Regions from separate parts of the Nocardioides fonticola genome, predicted to be linked through region 3. Evidence: predicted binding sites of a transcription regulator. Region 3 holds the regulator's gene; each other region holds the start of a gene.
What was found. The regulator LexA, encoded in region 3, represses DNA repair genes until DNA is damaged. The targets are predictions, from matches to a motif close to TCGAACANNTGTTCGA.

Region 1 (5,241 bases), on a different contig from region 3:
CGCACCAACTACAACGCCTGGCAGTCGGCTGCGTCCTCGCCGGTGCGCACCTACACCGTCACCCTCGCATTGCTCTCGACCTGCTCCTGACCCGGCGCGAGCATCGGAGGACGGCGTCCCTAGGATCTGGCGGGTGTCCGCGACCCCCACCATCGGCGTCCTCGCGCTCCAGGGCGACGTCCGCGAGCACCTGCAGACCCTCGACACGCTCGGCGTGGCGACGCTGTCCGTGCGGCGTCCCGAGGAGTTGGCGCGGTGCGACGGCCTCGTGCTGCCGGGCGGGGAGTCGACGACGATCATCCGGCTGGCCCGCATCTTCGACCTGCTGGAGCCGCTGCGCGACCGGGTCGCGGCCGGCATGCCCGCCTTCGGCACGTGCGCGGGGATGATCCTGCTCGCCGACCGCATCGAGGGCGGTGTGGAGGGCCAGGAGACCGTCGGCGGTCTCGACGTCACGGTGCGCCGTAACGCTTTCGGGCGTCAGGTCGACTCCTTCGAGGAGGACCTGCACGTGGCGGGGCTCGACGACCCCGTGCACGCCGTGTTCATCCGGGCGCCGTGGGTCGAGGAGGTGGGCCCCGGCGTCGAGGTGCTGGCTCGTGTCGAGGGCGGCCCGGCCGACGGTAGGATCGTCGGCGTTCGCGAGGGCCACCTGATGGCGACGTCCTTCCATCCCGAGGTGGGGGGCGACGCCCGGGTGCACGGGCTCTTCGTCGATCTGGTGGGTCGCGGCTGACGCCGCGCGAGAAGCGAGTGAAGAGGTAGCGCATGTCCGGCCACTCCAAGTGGGCGACCACGAAGCACAAGAAGGCGGCGATCGACGCCAAGCGCGGCAAGCTGTTCGCCAAGCTGATCAAGAACATCGAGATCGCGGCGCGCATGGGTGGCCCCGACCCCGCCGGCAACCCGACCCTCTACGACGCCATCCAGAAGGCGAAGAAGCAGTCGGTCCCCAACGACAACATCGACCGTGCGGTCAAGCGCGGCGGCGGCCTCGAGGCCGGCGGCGCCGACTACTCCACGATCATGTACGAGGTCTACGGACCCCAGGGCGTGGCCCTGCTCGTCGAGTGCCTCACCGACAACAAGAACCGCGCGGCCATGGAGGTGCGCACCGCCGTCACCCGCAACGGCGGCACCATGGCCGACCCCGGCTCGGTCTCGCGGCTCTTCGAGCGCAAGGGCGTCGTGGTGGTCGCCAAGTCCCAGGAGGGCAAGGAGATCGCCGAGGACGACGTCCTCGAGGCCACCCTCGACGCCGGTGCCGAGGACGTCGCCGACCACGGTGAGAGCTTCGAGGTCACCTCCGCTCCGGGCGACGTCGTCGCGGTGCGCAGCGCGCTGCAGTCGGCCGGCATCGACTACGACTCCGCCGAGGTGCAGTTCGTCGCCTCGATGGACATCCCGGTCGCCGACCCGGCCGCGGCCACGAAGGTCTTCAAGCTCGTCGACGTGCTCGACGACCTCGACGACGTGCAGAACGTCTTCACCAACGCCGACATCCCCGACGACGTGCTCGAGGCGATCGACGCCTGAGGCGTCCTCGGCGATCTGATCGACGACGCGGCCCGGGGAGATCTCCCCGGGCCGCGTGTCGTACCGGGCGGGTGTCGGTGCGGCCGGTTAGGCTCCCGAACAGACGTTCGACGAGAAGGAGAGCCGCGTGCGTGTGCTCGGGATCGACCCCGGCCTGACCCGCTGCGGTCTGGGCATGGTCGAGGGCTCGGTCGGCCGGCCGCTGCGGCTCATCGACGTCGGCGTCGTCCGCACCTCCTCCCACCTGCCCGTCGCCGAGCGCCTGGTCACCATCGAACGCGGGGTCGAGGCGTGGCTCGAGGAGCACCGTCCCGACGCGGTCGCGGTCGAGCGCGTCTTCGCCCGCTCCGACGTCAGCACGGTCATGGGCACCGCCCAGGCCGCCGGCATCGCCATGGTGTGCGCGGCCCGGCGCGGCATCCCGCTCGCCCTGCACACGCCCTCGGAGGTCAAGGCCGCGGTCACCGGCAACGGCCGGGCCGAGAAGGCCCAGGTGGGTGCGATGGTCACCCGCATCCTGCGCCTCGAGGTCGCCCCCAAGCCCGCCGACGCCGCCGACGCGCTCGCGCTGGCCATCACCCACGTCTGGCGCGGAGGCGCCCAGGCCCGTATCGAGGAAGCCCGCCTGCGCGCCGTCGCGGCGGCGAGGAGGTCGTCGTGATCGCGTTCGTCTCCGGCCGGGTGGCCGCGGTCGGTCTCACCAGCGCCGTCCTCGAGGTCGGCGGCGTCGGCCTCGAACTGCTCTGCACGCCCGGCACGCTGGCGACCCTGCGCACCGGAGCGGCGGCCACGCTGCCGACCTCGATGGTGGTGCGCGAGGACTCCCTGACGCTCTTCGGATTCCTCGACGACGACGAGAAGTCGATCTTCGAGCTCCTCCAGACCGCCTCGGGCGTCGGCCCGAAACTCGCCCAGGCGATGCTCGCCGTGCTCAGCCCCGACGACCTGCGCCGGGCGGTCGGCTCGGAGGACGTCAAGACCCTGACCCGCGTGCCCGGCATCGGCCAGAAGGGCGCCCAGCGCATCATCCTCGAGCTCAAGGACCGCCTCGGATCGCCCCTCGGCGGCGTCCGCACCGCCGCCGCGGCGCCTGCGCAGGAGGCCTGGCGCGACCAGGTCACCCAGGGCCTGGTCGGTCTGGGCTGGTCGGCCAAGGACGCCGCCGGCGCCGTCGAGGCCGTGGCCCCCGAGGCCGGAGCGGCCCCCGACGTCGCGGCCCTGCTGCGCGCCGCCCTGCGCGTGCTCTCGAAGGCCTGATCCGCGATGCACGACGACGACCTCGACGACCTCGACCTCGCCGCCCTGGAGGCGGCCGAGTCGGCGCACCTGCGTCACCTCACCGCGGCCGAGGCCGACGGCGACGAGCGCGCCGTCGAGGCCGCGCTGCGGCCACGCTCGCTCGGCGAAGTGGTCGGGCAGGCGCGGGTGCGCGATCAGCTCGGGCTCGTGCTCGAGGCCGCGCGGCTGCGCGGCCGGGCGCCCGACCACGTGCTGCTGTCGGGTCCGCCGGGGCTGGGCAAGACCACGCTGGCGATGATCATCGCCCACGAGATGGGAGCGCCCCTGCGGCTGACGTCGGGGCCCGCGATCACCCACGCCGGCGACCTGGCCGCGATCCTCTCGGGTCTCAACGAGGGCGATGTGCTCTTCGTCGACGAGATCCACCGCATGTCGCGGCCCGCCGAGGAGATGCTCTACATGGCGATGGAGGACTTCCGGGTCGACGTCGTCATCGGCAAGGGGCCCGGCGCCACCGCGATCCCGCTGGAGATCCCGCCGTTCACCCTCGTCGGCGCGACCACCCGGGCCGGCCTGCTCCCCGGGCCGCTGCGCGATCGCTTCGGCTTCACCGCCCAGCTGGAGTTCTACGAGCCTGCCGACCTCGACCGCATCGTGCACCGATCGGCCGGCCTGCTCGGGGTGTCGCTGACCCCCGAGGGCTCGGCCGAGATCGCCTCGCGCTCCCGCGGCACCCCGCGCATCGCCAACCGGCTGCTGCGCCGGGTGCGCGACTTCGCCCAGGTGCGTGCCGACGGCGTCGTCACCCGGGGGGTCGCCGAGGCGGCGCTCGACCTGTACGAGGTCGACGCCCTCGGTCTCGACCGGCTCGACCGCGCCGTCATCGACGCCCTCTGCTCCCGGTTCGGCGGCGGACCGGTCGGGGTCTCGACCCTGGCGGTGGCCGTGGGGGAGGAGCGCGAGACCGTCGAGGAGGTCGCCGAGCCGTTCCTGGTGCGCATGGGCTTCCTCGCCCGCACCCCGCGCGGGCGGATCGCCACGCCCGCCGCCTGGGCGCACCTGGGGCTCTCCGCCCCGGCCGCGGGCTTCGACGGCACGCTGTTCGACGACTGAACCCGGCGCCGCCGTCCGGGTGGGAGTGGCCGTCGTCCCGGTTCGTCGTCGCCCACCGTCGTTGGTCGCCCTCGCACCCGGGGTGGCGATGCGGCCGTGGGCGTGGGCGCAGTTACACTGGCCCGTCGGCCCGCCCGGACCGCTTCGTCGTGCCCGCGGGTCGGTTTCCGTCGTCCGTCCGCCGTCATCGAGGGGTCCGTTCGTGAAGGAGCTCGTCTCCCTACTGCCCTTCGTGGCGTTCGCAGCGATCCTCTGGCTGTTCCTGATCCGCCCCGCCCAGCGGCGCAACCGGGAACTCAGCGCGATGCAGCAGTCGTTGTCCCTCGGTGACGAGATCCTGCTGACGTCGGGCGTCTTCGGCGTCATCCGCGAGATCGCCGACGATCATGTCCGCGTCGAGATCGCCGATGGCGTCCTCATCAAGGTCGCGCGCGGCGCCATCGGCGCCATCGTGTCGCCCGACCACCTGAACGATCCCCACCCAGACGCCGCGCCGGACACCCCGGCCGGTGCGGAGGAGAACTAGAGATGGCACGCAAGACCGCCCGACCCGGACGCGCCCTGATCGCGTTCTTCGCGGGTGTGGCGATCCTCTTCGGGCTCGTCGCCATCGGCGGCACCTGGAAGCCCGCGCTCGGCCTCGACCTCGAGGGCGGCACCCGCATCACGCTGATCGCGAAGGGCGACCCGTCCACCCAGAGCCTCGACGAGGCCCGCAAGATCATCGACCAGCGGGTCAACGGCTCGGGTGTCTCCGAGGCCGAGGTCACCACGCAGGGCAACCGATTCATCACCGTCGAGATCCCCGGCGACTCCCGCCGCGACCTCATCGACACCGTGAAGCGGCAGGCCCAGCTGCGGTTCCGCCTGGTGGCCTGCTCCACCCTCGACGGCAAGTGCGGCTCTGCCGCCACCACCGGCTCGACCGGCCTGCCCTCGGGTGAGGCCACCGTCGAGCCGAGCGCGTCGCCGTCCACCGGTGCCGGCAGCGGCCAGAACTCGGGCCAGAAGTCGGGCGAGAAGTCGGGCCAGAAGTCGGGCCAGAAGTCGCAGTCGGGTGCGAAGAACCGGCCGCCGGTCTCCTTCGGGGTGCGCCGCGCCGACACCACGCCGTCCCCGAGCGCCTCGCCCTCGGCCACCGCCACGCCGTCCGCCGACCCCTCGAGCACGGCGAGCGCCGACCCGAGCGCTACTGCCTCCCCGAGCGCCTCGGCGACCAGCACCCCGGCGGTCTCCCCGGAGGAGCAGAAGCTCATCGACGCCTGCGTCGCTGCGGCTCCTGGCGACAAGAACATCAAGGACCCCCTCGCCTGGTACAAGGCGCCCACCGAGGCGTGCAAGACCGCGTTCAAC
Region 2 (5,241 bases), on a different contig from region 3:
GGCGGCGACGCCGCCCGTGAGCGGCCACCAGCGTCGGTCGTGGCGGATCAGCAGTCCGAGGACGACGACCCCGGCGGCCAGCCCCACGTCGACGGCGTTCTGCTTGATCAGCGGTGCCGCCACGCCGAGTGCTCCGGTGGCGACGGACCAGCCGACGACGGCGCGAGCCCGTTCGGCCCTCAGCGCTCGCATCAGACACACCAGGCCGCCGAGCACGATCGGCGTGGTCAGCAGTTCGCCGGCCACCTCGGTCGATCCGAGCAGGGGGCTCGCCACGAGCACCGCCGCCACCCACGTCGGCACCTGCGGCCGTCGTCCGGTCGACGGGTTCGCCACGGCAGCCAGGACGCCGGCCAGCAGCACCGTGCCCGCCACAGCGGCCGCGCCGAGCACGCGAAGCGCCGGCAGGCCGCCGGCGGCATCGGCCAGGGCGTGCAGGGCGATGAGCAGCGGCGGACGGTCGACCCAGTAGTCGCCGTAGAGGCTCCGCCCCGCACGCCACTGCGAGGCGACGATGAGGAATCCGCCCTCGTCGGGACTCACCGGGCGCGCGAAGGTCGGCGACCACGCGGCGACGGCGAGGAGGGCCAGCAGGGCGGTCGTCGCCCCGCGGCCGGTGATCCGCGTCGTCATGTCAGACGCCACTCCACGACGCGGAAGAGCGCCTCGGCGACGATGGCGGCCGACATCTTCGAGGTGCCGCGGGTGCGGTCGGTGAAGAGGATCGGCACCTCGGTGATGGTCAGCCCCAGGCGAACTGCGCGCCACGTGTTCTCGATCTGGAAGCTGTAGCCCTCCGAGCGGGAGTGCACCACCCCGATCGCCCGCAAGGCGTCCGCCCGGAACGCCTTGAAGCCGGCGGTCGCATCGCGCACCGGCAGGCCCAGCACCAGCCGCACGTAGAGGTTCCCGAGCCAGGAGATCGCCCGCCGCGAGAGCGGCCAGTCCCGGACGCTGCCACCCCGCACGTACCGCGAGCCTACGGCCACATCGACGCGGTCGAGCGCGGCCAGCAGGTGCGGCACCACCTGCGGCGGGTGGGAGAGGTCGGCGTCCATCTGGACGACCCGGTCGTACCCGCGCGCCTCCTCAAGCGCCCAGGAGAAACCGGCGCGGTACGCGGCCCCCAGTCCGGACTTGCCGGCCCGCGAGAGCAGATGGACGCGCGTGCCGAAGCAGGGATGGGCGCGGACGACGTCCGCGGTCCCGTCCGGACTCGCATCGTCGACCACCAGCACATCGGCGTCGGTGGCCGACAGGACCGCGTCGAGGACGATCGGGATGTTCGCCCGCTCGTCATAGGTGGGAATCACCACGAGGGATCGCATGCGGTGATGCTGCGCAGGCGAGGCTGACCGTGACCTGACTGTGGTGCGGTCCGTGTTCGGGCCCGGGGTCCGGGTGGTTCCTTCCGGTGGCTTCTTCGGTGGTCGAGGTGCGAGGAGCGCCAGCGACGAGCCGCGAGACCCGGCGAGGTGGGCGCCGACAGTGGGGACGCGGTCAGTGCTGGATGCCTGCTCCCGGCCTTCGGGCGCGCTCTGGTTGAAAAAGCGCCAGCTACGGCGGTGCCGGGTTGATCTCAGTGTTCGGGCCGCCGTTCGCTTCGGCTTGAGAGGCGCCGGTTACGGAGGTGGGTGGGCGCTGCTGCCTTTCGGGTGCGGGGGTCTCGCGGCTCGCTGGCGCTCGCACCTCGACCACCGGCCCTACCTTCCGGACCGCACCGCGAGACCGTGGGACGGACGCCGACAGGGAGCGATCTGCGGGCCCCGCCCGGTGGTTGAGGTGCCCGAGCCCCCAGGCGAGGGCCTCGAAGCCCAGCAAGCCGCACAGCAGCCGAACCCAGCGAGATCCAGCCCTTCGAACCCTTGTTCTCGAACACCAGTTCGAGTAGGCTGAGGCATGGCCTCCACCACCCACCAGGATCTCCGGGACCCGCGGTCCCTCCTGGTCCACGCACGCGATGCGCGGGTGGTGGCCGAGGACGCCGAACGCTCAGTGTTCATCGCCGCCGCACAGTGGGCTCTCGCCCACCCCGCGGCTGACGAGTGGGACAGCGCGTGTGTCCCGGGCACCGAACGCGAGTTGGCGATCGCGGGCCAGGGTGCGCCCCTGGTGGCGGAGTTCTGCATCGACGAGTTCGCCGCCGCCATCGGGCTCTCCACCGACGCCGGTCACTACTACATCGGCGACGCCCTCGAACTCGCTGCTCGCCTTCCCCGCTGCTGGCGCCGTGTCGAGAACGGCGAGGTGCCGGTGTGGCGGGCACGGAAGATCGCCCAAGCCACCCGACTGCTCTCACCCGAAGCCGTCGACCTGGTCGACCAACGCCTCGCCTCGTTCGCGCACTCCATCGGCGGACGCGGCATCGAGCAGACCGTCAACGCAGCCGAAGCCGAAGCCGACCCCGAGCTCCTGCGCGCGAGGCGCGAAGCAGCCGACGACAAGCGGCACGTCACCATCTACACCCGTCACGTCGACTTCCACGGACGTGTCGACATCGAAGGCGCCCTCGACCTCGCCGACGCGTTGGACCTCGAGGACGCCCTCGCCGCGGTCGCCGCCCAACTCAAGGACCTGGGTTGCGAGGAGTCGTTGGACGCCCGGCGGGCCATGGCCCTCGGCGAACTCGCACGCCGCGAAGCCTCGTTGACCTTCGACGCGGCTGGCGAGGTGGAGCTGCCGGTGCGGTCCAAGCGGAGCCTCCAGCTCTACGTCCACATCAGCCAGGCACCCGGCGAGAACCCGTTCGGAACGGCTGCTCGTGTCGAGAACACCCGCACCGCCCTCGACCTCGACACCCTGCGCAGTTGGTGCGCTGACCCCGACACCCAACTCGTCGTCCGACCCGTCCTCGACCTGGCCGAACACCGCAGCAGCGAGTCCTACGAGATCCCCACACTCCTGCGCGAGCAGGTGATCCTCCGCGATGTCACCTGCGTCTTCCCGCACTGCACGAGACCGGCCAGATCAGCAGACATCGACCACATCGTCCCGTGGGACGCCGGCGGAAGCACCAGCACAGACAATCTCGCCGCGCTCTGCAGGCATCACCATCGCGTGAAGACCCACCACGGCTGGAGCTACACCAGCACCGGCGGACCACCCGACATCGGCGGCGCCAGCTATCTCTGGACCAGCCCCCACGGGCAGCACTACCTCCGCACAGCGACGGGCACCACGCAACTCACCACGACAGCCTGAACCCCACCCGGGTTCAGGCCCGTCGTGCTGCCCGGGGTCAGTTGCCGTCGGCGTCCTTCATCAACCGTCGGAGCGGTGCGGGGATGTCGCCGCCGAGGCGCACCACGACGGTCTCGACGTTGGGCCACCAGACGGCGTCCTGCGGGTCCACGCCGTCGATCACCTGCACCTCGGTGGGCTCGGGCGCGCTGCTCGTGTCCCCGTCGATGCCGGTGTCGTCGCAGCTGGGCACCTCCGCAGCCAGGGTCTGGTCGGTGAGCGGGACCTCCCCGAACCGACCGTCGCCCACGTAGGTGACGCCGTCGACGACGATGGCCAGCGCACACGAGGCCGAACCGGCACCGCTGACGACGGTGCCCCCGTCGGCGTCGTCGCCGTCGTCGGCGGCGGGTGCGCCTTCGGCGGGAGTCGGAGTCGGGGCGGGGGAGTCCTCGCCGGAGCCGCAGGCGGCGAGCGGGAGGAGGAGAGGGGCGACGGCGAGGGCGTGGAGGAGGCGCATGTGGGGGAGACGTCGGGGAGTCGGGAGCGGTTCCCGGTCCAGACCGGTGCGGCCGGGGATGAGGGTCCTCTCATCCCCGGGGCGGGTTCGATGAGAGTGCGTTCATGAACCTGTGCGGTGCGTCACGGACTGCTCATCATCGTCGATGTCCGGCCGATCAGCCGGGCGGAGACGGCCCGGGAGGGAACCCCATGAAGACGACGAAGAGCACGATGCGGCGCGTGGCGGCCGCTGCCTCGACCACCGCAGTGCTGATGGCGATGGGCGCGACGGCAGCGCACGCCGGTGGTGCCGACCGCGACCGCGACGGTCTGCCCGACCGCTACGAGCGCAGCCACGGCCTGAACCCCAACGACCCGCGCGATGCCGCGAAGGACAAGGACGGCGACGGTCTGTCGAACCTCCGCGAGTTCCGCGTCGGCACCGACCTGCGCAAGCAGGACACCGACCGTGACGGCGACGACGACGGCGACGAGGTCAAGGACGGCTCGGCGAGCACCGACCCGACGGTCGCCGACACCGACGACGACGGCATCCTGGACGGCGACGAGGACGCCGACCGCGACAGCACCGACAACGAGGACGAGGACGACGCCCTCGAGCCCTGCGCGAAGGACGACGGCGACCGCGACGGCGACCACGTCGACGACGAGGACGAGAACGACCTCGGCACCAGCGCCTCCAACCCCGACACCGACGGCAACGGCATCCCCGACGGCGAGGAGGTCGAGGACGGCCACCACGGCGAGGCCAACGAGGACCTCGACGACGCCTCCGACGACCGCTGCCTGAACGACGACGACGGTGACGGCGAGGACGACGAGGACCACGGCGACTACCTCGGCACCATCACCTCCTTCGACGCCGCCACCGGCGTGCTGACCATCACCGACGAGGCCGGCGCGGTCATCACCGTCACCGTCACCGACGCCACCGAGATCGGCTTCGAAGGAGCCGACGACCACGTCCGCGACCACGGCGACGACGACGGCGACGACGACCACGGCGGCTCCGGCGGCGGCGATGACGACCACCGTGCCGCCCGCGACCGCGGCGGCGACGACGGCGGCGACGACGACCACGGCGGCCACCACGGCGACGGCGACGACGAGAGCGACGGCACCACCGCCGACCTCCAGCCCGGCGTCCTGGTCGCCGAGCTGAAGTACAACCGCGACGGGACGCTCCGCGAGATCGAGCTGTACCCGGCCACCACGACCACCCCGGCGGCCTGACCGGCGGGGAGAGGAACCTTCACCTGGGGAGGGAAGGGAGAAGGGGCGCGTCGCTCGGCGACGCGCCCCTTCGTTCGTCCCGGCGCACCTGGGACGATGGGGGCATGGACGCCACCCCGCCCCTCGAGCTCGGCCTGGACACCTTCGGCGACGTCACCGTCGACGCCGACGGACGCCGCCGCCACCCGGCCGCCGTCATCCGCGACGTCGTCGAGGAGGGCGTGCTCGCCGACCGGGTCGGCCTCGACGTCTTCAACATCGGCGAGCACCACCGCGACGACTACGCGGTCTCCGCGCCGGAGATCG
Region 3 (5,241 bases):
TGACGGGCCGCAGCGACCTGTCACCTGTTCTTCACCCGCGCGACACGGTGCCGCGGATGCGTGCCGGGAGCGCGTCGTCGCGGGGATCGCCCTGGCAGGCGTAGTCGGTGTTCTGGTCGCAGTCCAGGCGGCGGCTGCCGTTGACGAGGGTGACCGTGACGTAGCGCACGTCGCGCACCGAGAACGGCACGCGCACGCGGGCGTCGCCGGAGCGGTCGAGCCGCACGGGGACGTCGCGGAACCGACCGTTCGCCGTGCGGGTCGTCACGACCGCGGCCGATCCGCGCGCGGTGTCGGGCAGGTCGAGATCGAGGCGCAGGCGCCAGGACGACGCGCGCAATCCCGAGGCGGGATCGAAGCGGATGGTCGCCGACGTCAGGTGGTCGAGCGAGGTGCTCTGCCACCCGGAGCTGCGCCGGCTCGGCCCGAGCGAGCCGCGCGTCCACAGGGGTGCGGGCCGGTACGCCTCGCCTTCGCTGTAGACCGACGCCGGATGGGTGTTCGCCGCGGAGAAGTCCGCGAAGGCGCGTGCGAGGTCGATGCCGTGGTCGCGGCGCAGCACCTTGTCGATGGCCTGGAGGGAGTAGAGGTCGGGCGCGCCCCGGCTGCCGTCGGCCAGCTGGAAGATGTGGCGCACGAGCACCGGCAGCGGGCCGGAGCGCCTCGGGAAGCGCTCGGTGAGGTAGCGGATGAAGAGCCAGTCGCCGTAGGGGCGGGCGCCCTCGAAGAGGTCCATGCTCGAGCGCGGGTCGCCGAGCGGACCGGCGGGCAGGTACTGCCGGTTGTCGTCGACGCCGTCGAAGACCTCGTCCTCGGCCCAGGTGGCGGTCGCCTCCAGGAGCCAGGGGTCCTCGGCGACGTCGTAGGCGTACTGGACGGCGTGGAAGTACTCGTGCGCGACCGTCACCCGCAGGTTCTCCAGGGGCGTGTTGGTCGGGAACTGGCTCGTGGCGTAGTCGTTGTCGAGCGAGCAGTAGGCCCACACGTCGTAGGGGCCGTTCGCCGGCACCGACTCGTCGGTCGTGCAGTAGCCGTAGAGCCCCTGGGAGCCGAGGTCCTCCAGGTAGAGGTCGGGCAGGTCGTTGCCGCCGGCGCCCTGGTCGCTGAGGACGGCGCGGTAGCCGGCCGCCCGGTAGAGACGCTGGACCTTCGCCACGGTGCTCGCCACGGTCTCGACGTAGTCGGGCACCCCGTCGCCGTCGGCGTCGGTGGTGTCGATCGAGGAGCCGCCCAGGAAGCTGGTGGACCAGTGCACGCACAGGCTCGCGGAGCAGTAGACCTGGTTGGTCGAGGGACGGGCCAGGAGCGCTCGGGCCTGGCTCCGCTGGGCTGCCGGGAGGGCCGAGGCGGTCAGGGCGAGCTCGCGCAGCACCGTGCTGGCGTCGTCCCCGGAGTGCGGGGAGCGCGTGCGGCGGGCGGCGGTGTCGGCGGAGCCGCCGAGGAGGTCGCGGGCGGCATCGAGGGCGTGCTCGGCGCGGGTGCGCGCGCTGTCCGCGGCGGGCGAGCCGGACGCGGGTGAGGCATCGGCGGCGTCGGCCGCGGAGGAGGGGCCGGACAGCAGGCCGAGGGCCAGGAGGCCCGCAGCGGGGAGGGACAGGAGCCGGGATCGCGCCGAGTGAGCCACGTCACCACTGTCTCACGCACGAGCGCCGGGTGGGACGGATCCCACCCGGCGCTCGATGCACGCGTGCTGGATCAGACGCGGCGCAGGACCGCGGTGACCACGCCGATGATCTGCGCGTGCGTGCCGTCGATCGGGTCGTAGGCGGCGTTGTGGGGCATGAGCCAGACCTTGCCGTCGCGGCGCTGGAGGGTCTTCACCGTGGCCTCCCCGTCGAGGAGGGCGGCCACGATCTGGCCGTTGTCGGCGGTCTGCTCCTTGCGGACGACGACGTAGTCGCCGTTGCAGATCGCGGCCTCGATCATCGAGTCGCCGACGACCTGGAGGAGGAAGAGCTGCCCCTCGCCCACCAGCTGCTTGGGCAGCGGGAAGACGTCCTGCACCTGCTCCTCGGCGAGGATCGGACCGCCGGCGGCGATGCGGCCCACGACGGGCACCAGCGCGGCCGCCGGGACGACGTCGCCGATGCCGGTGGTGTCGGGACCGGTGTCGTCGCCGGAGGAGATCGAGCGCCGAGCCGCGAGGACCTCGGGCAGGAAGACCTCGAGGGCACGGGGGCGGTTGGCGTCGCGCTTGAGGAAGCCCTTCTCCTCCAGCACCCGCAGCTGGTGGGCGACGCTCGAGGTGCTGGTCAGGCCGACGGCCTGGCCGATCTCGCGCATGCTCGGCGGGAAGCCGCGCTTCTCGATGGCCTCCTTGATGGTGGCGAGCACCTTCAGCTGGCGCTGGGTCAGGCCCGTGGCGTCGGGCGGCCCGTCGGGGAGCTCGGTGACGGTCTCGCCGGAGGTCGCACGGGGGTTGTCGCTGGACTTCTTGCTCGGCATGGGCCGACGGTAACGGTCACGACGGCGGCATTCAAACATCTGTTCGATACCGGCGTGTCGTCGACAGGCTGCCCGACATCTCGAACATCCGTGCGAAGTCGACGGCGTTTCGCTCTTGTGTTCGATCGAACACCTGATCTAACCTCGAACGCAGATCGAACGTCTGTGCGAGAACCTCCGAGCCGATCCGGTTCTGTCGGTCCTCGCCGATAGACATCGATCCGCACCAGCTGATCGACCGATCGAACCCCGTGCACCGACCTTCCCCGAGGAGCACCCGATGGCCACCACCCTCATCCTTCCCGCCGCCAGCGGCGCGTCCGCCGCCCCCCGCGCCGCCGCTGCGGTGGCGTCTCGCCGGCCCGCTCGTCCGGCCTCCGGCGGGGTCCGCCTCACCCGGCGCGGCCGGCTCGTGGTGCTGCTGCTCTCGCTGGCGATCGTCCTGGGCGTCGGCGTCGCCCTCTCGGGTGGCTCGGTGGCCACTCAGGAGCCCGGTACGGCCGAGCCGACCCAGACCCTGATCGTCCGCTCGGGCCAGACGCTGTGGGACATCGCCGCCGCCCGTACCGACGAGGGCGACGTCCGGGGCATGGTCGAGCGGATCGAGCGGCTCAACGCCCTCGACAGCGCCGAGGTCACCGCTGGTCAGCGCCTGGTGGTTCCCGCGAACTGACATCGCGCCTCGCGCGTGCCGGCACGCGCAGGAACGCGCACGAACATCGTCGGTCGCCTCGACCCCGGCCGACGAGTAGGGGAAGACGAGGGGCGGGCCCGTAGGCCCGCCCCTCGCGCCGTCCCGGCCGGGGCCCGCGCGGGCCGGGGCGCCGTCCGTCGGCCATGCCGGTCGCGAAATCGAGGTGCCCGAACCCGATCGCGCCCTCACAATGGCTGCCCGTGGGACATGTCGAGGTGACCGGGATCCGTTACGAGCTCCCCGACGGCCGGGTGCTGCTCGAGGATGTGGGTTTCCGCGTCGGCGACGGCGCCAAGGTGGCCCTGGTCGGCGCGAACGGCGCAGGCAAGACCACGCTCTTCCGCATCATCACCGGCGAGATCGCCCCGCACGCCGGCGTCGTCACGCGCTCGGGCAGTCTCGGCGTGATGGGTCAGTTCGTCGGGGTGACCGCCGCGGGGGAGGAGCAGCCGACCGTCGCCGACCTGCTGCTCTCGGTCGCGCCGCCGGCGGTGCGCGATGCGGCCCGCGAGGTCGACCGCTGGGAGCGGGCGCTCATGGAGACCGACGACGAACCCACCCAACTGGCCTACGCCACCGCGCTCGGCGAGTACGGCGACGCCGGGGGGTACGACCTCGAGGTGCTGTGGGACGTCTGCACGATCGCCGCGCTCGGCGTGCCCTACGACCGGGCGAAGTACCGCGCGGTGACGAGCCTGTCGGGCGGGGAGCAGAAGCGGCTGGTGCTGGAGTACCTCCTGCGCGGACCCGACGACGTCCTGCTGCTCGACGAGCCGGACAACTACCTCGACGTGCCGGGCAAGATCTGGCTCGAACAGCGCATCGCCGCCTCGCCCAAGACGATCGTGATGATCAGCCACGACCGCGAGCTGCTGAACAACACCGCGACCCGCATCGTCACCGTCGAGCTCGGGCACGCCGGCAACCTCGTATGGACCCATCCCGGCGGATTCGCCTCGTACCACGAGGCCCGCCGTGATCGGTTCGCCCGCCTCGAGGAGCTGCGCAAGCGCTGGGACGAGGAGCACGCCAAGCTCAAGGCGCTCGTCCTGCGCTTGAAGATCAAGGCCGAGTACAACGACGGGATGTCGAGCCAGTACCGCGCCGCGCAGACCCGACTGCGGAAGTTCGAGGAGGCCGGGCCGCCCACCGAGCAGCCGCGGGAGCAGCAGGTGACCATGCGCCTGCAGGGCGGGCGCACCGGGAAGCGGGCCGTGGTCTGCGAGCAGCTCGAGCTCACCGGCCTGATGCGGCCCTTCGACCTCGAGGTGTGGTTCGGCGAGCGGGTCGCGGTGCTCGGCTCGAACGGGTCGGGCAAGTCCCACTTCCTGCGACTGCTGGCCGCCGGCGGTACCGATCCCGACGTCGAGCAGCGGCCGGTCGAGGAGCGCCCGATCGAGCCGGTGCGTCATCGCGGACTCGCCCGGCTCGGCGCCCGGGTACGTCCCGGCTGGTTCGTGCAGACCCACGAGCATCCCGAACTGGTCGGGCGCACGCTGCTGGAGATCCTCGGCCGCGGCAACCGCACCGCCGACGGGCGCGGCCGTGACGGCATGGGGCGCGAGCAGGCCAGTCGGGTGCTCGACCGTTACGAGCTCTCCGCATCGGCCGAGCAGCGGTTCGACTCCCTGAGCGGTGGCCAGCAGGCCCGCTTCCAGATCCTGCTGCTCGAACTGTCCGGTGCGACGCTGCTGCTGCTCGACGAGCCGACCGACAACCTCGACGTGCAGTCCGCCGAGGCGCTCGAGGCCGGACTCGAGGCCTTCGAGGGCACGGTCGTCGCGGTCACCCACGACCGCTGGTTCGCCCGCGGTTTCGACCGCTTCCTGGTCTACGGCTCCGACGGGGAGGTCTACGAATCCCCCGAGCCGGTCTGGGACGAGCAGCGGGTGGAGCGGGTGCGATGAGCGGCCGCTCGATCCACGCGGTCCCGCTGAGCGACGACGCCGCCCTCGCCGCGTGGAACGCCGTCCTCGCTCACGGCGAGAGCCACGGCCGGGAACGCTACGCCACGCCGTGGGCGCTCCCGGAGATGCTCGAGCGGCTGCGGGGGCCCGAGCACGGGATGGTCTACGAGGCGTGGGCGCTCACCGAGGACGACG

Region 1: a site for LexA is predicted at 1,632-1,647, ahead of ruvC (crossover junction endodeoxyribonuclease RuvC). Genes of this name have one in related genera too.
Region 2: a site for LexA is predicted at 1,872-1,887, ahead of ABD671_RS10715 (HNH endonuclease signature motif containing protein). Genes of this name have one in related genera too.

What each region holds. Positions count from the first base shown of each region.
Region 1 covers NZ_BAAAZH010000025.1:25,085-30,325, forward strand. The annotation lists gene ABD671_RS16550 (signal peptidase I) at 1-90, shown strand, start outside; gene pdxT (pyridoxal 5'-phosphate synthase glutaminase subunit PdxT) at 134-736, shown strand; gene ABD671_RS16560 (YebC/PmpR family DNA-binding transcriptional regulator) at 769-1,536, shown strand; gene ruvC (crossover junction endodeoxyribonuclease RuvC) at 1,664-2,197, shown strand; gene ruvA (Holliday junction branch migration protein RuvA) at 2,194-2,793, shown strand; gene ruvB (Holliday junction branch migration DNA helicase RuvB) at 2,800-3,888, shown strand; gene yajC (preprotein translocase subunit YajC) at 4,091-4,414, shown strand; gene secD (protein translocase subunit SecD) at 4,417-5,241, shown strand, end outside.
Region 2 covers NZ_BAAAZH010000014.1:10,156-15,396, forward strand. The annotation lists gene ABD671_RS10705 (hypothetical protein) at 1-633, opposite strand, end outside; gene ABD671_RS10710 (polyprenol monophosphomannose synthase) at 630-1,328, opposite strand; gene ABD671_RS10715 (HNH endonuclease signature motif containing protein) at 1,900-3,201, shown strand; gene ABD671_RS10720 (DUF6281 family protein) at 3,239-3,700, opposite strand; gene ABD671_RS10725 (hypothetical protein) at 3,892-4,935, shown strand; gene ABD671_RS10730 (LLM class flavin-dependent oxidoreductase) at 5,040-5,241, shown strand, end outside.
Region 3 covers NZ_BAAAZH010000003.1:83,115-88,355, forward strand. The annotation lists gene ABD671_RS02420 (MXAN_6640 family putative metalloprotease) at 32-1,624, opposite strand; gene lexA (transcriptional repressor LexA) at 1,696-2,445, opposite strand; gene ABD671_RS02430 (LysM peptidoglycan-binding domain-containing protein) at 2,726-3,118, shown strand; gene ABD671_RS02435 (ABC-F family ATP-binding cassette domain-containing protein) at 3,340-5,046, shown strand; gene ABD671_RS02440 (GNAT family N-acetyltransferase) at 5,043-5,241, shown strand, end outside.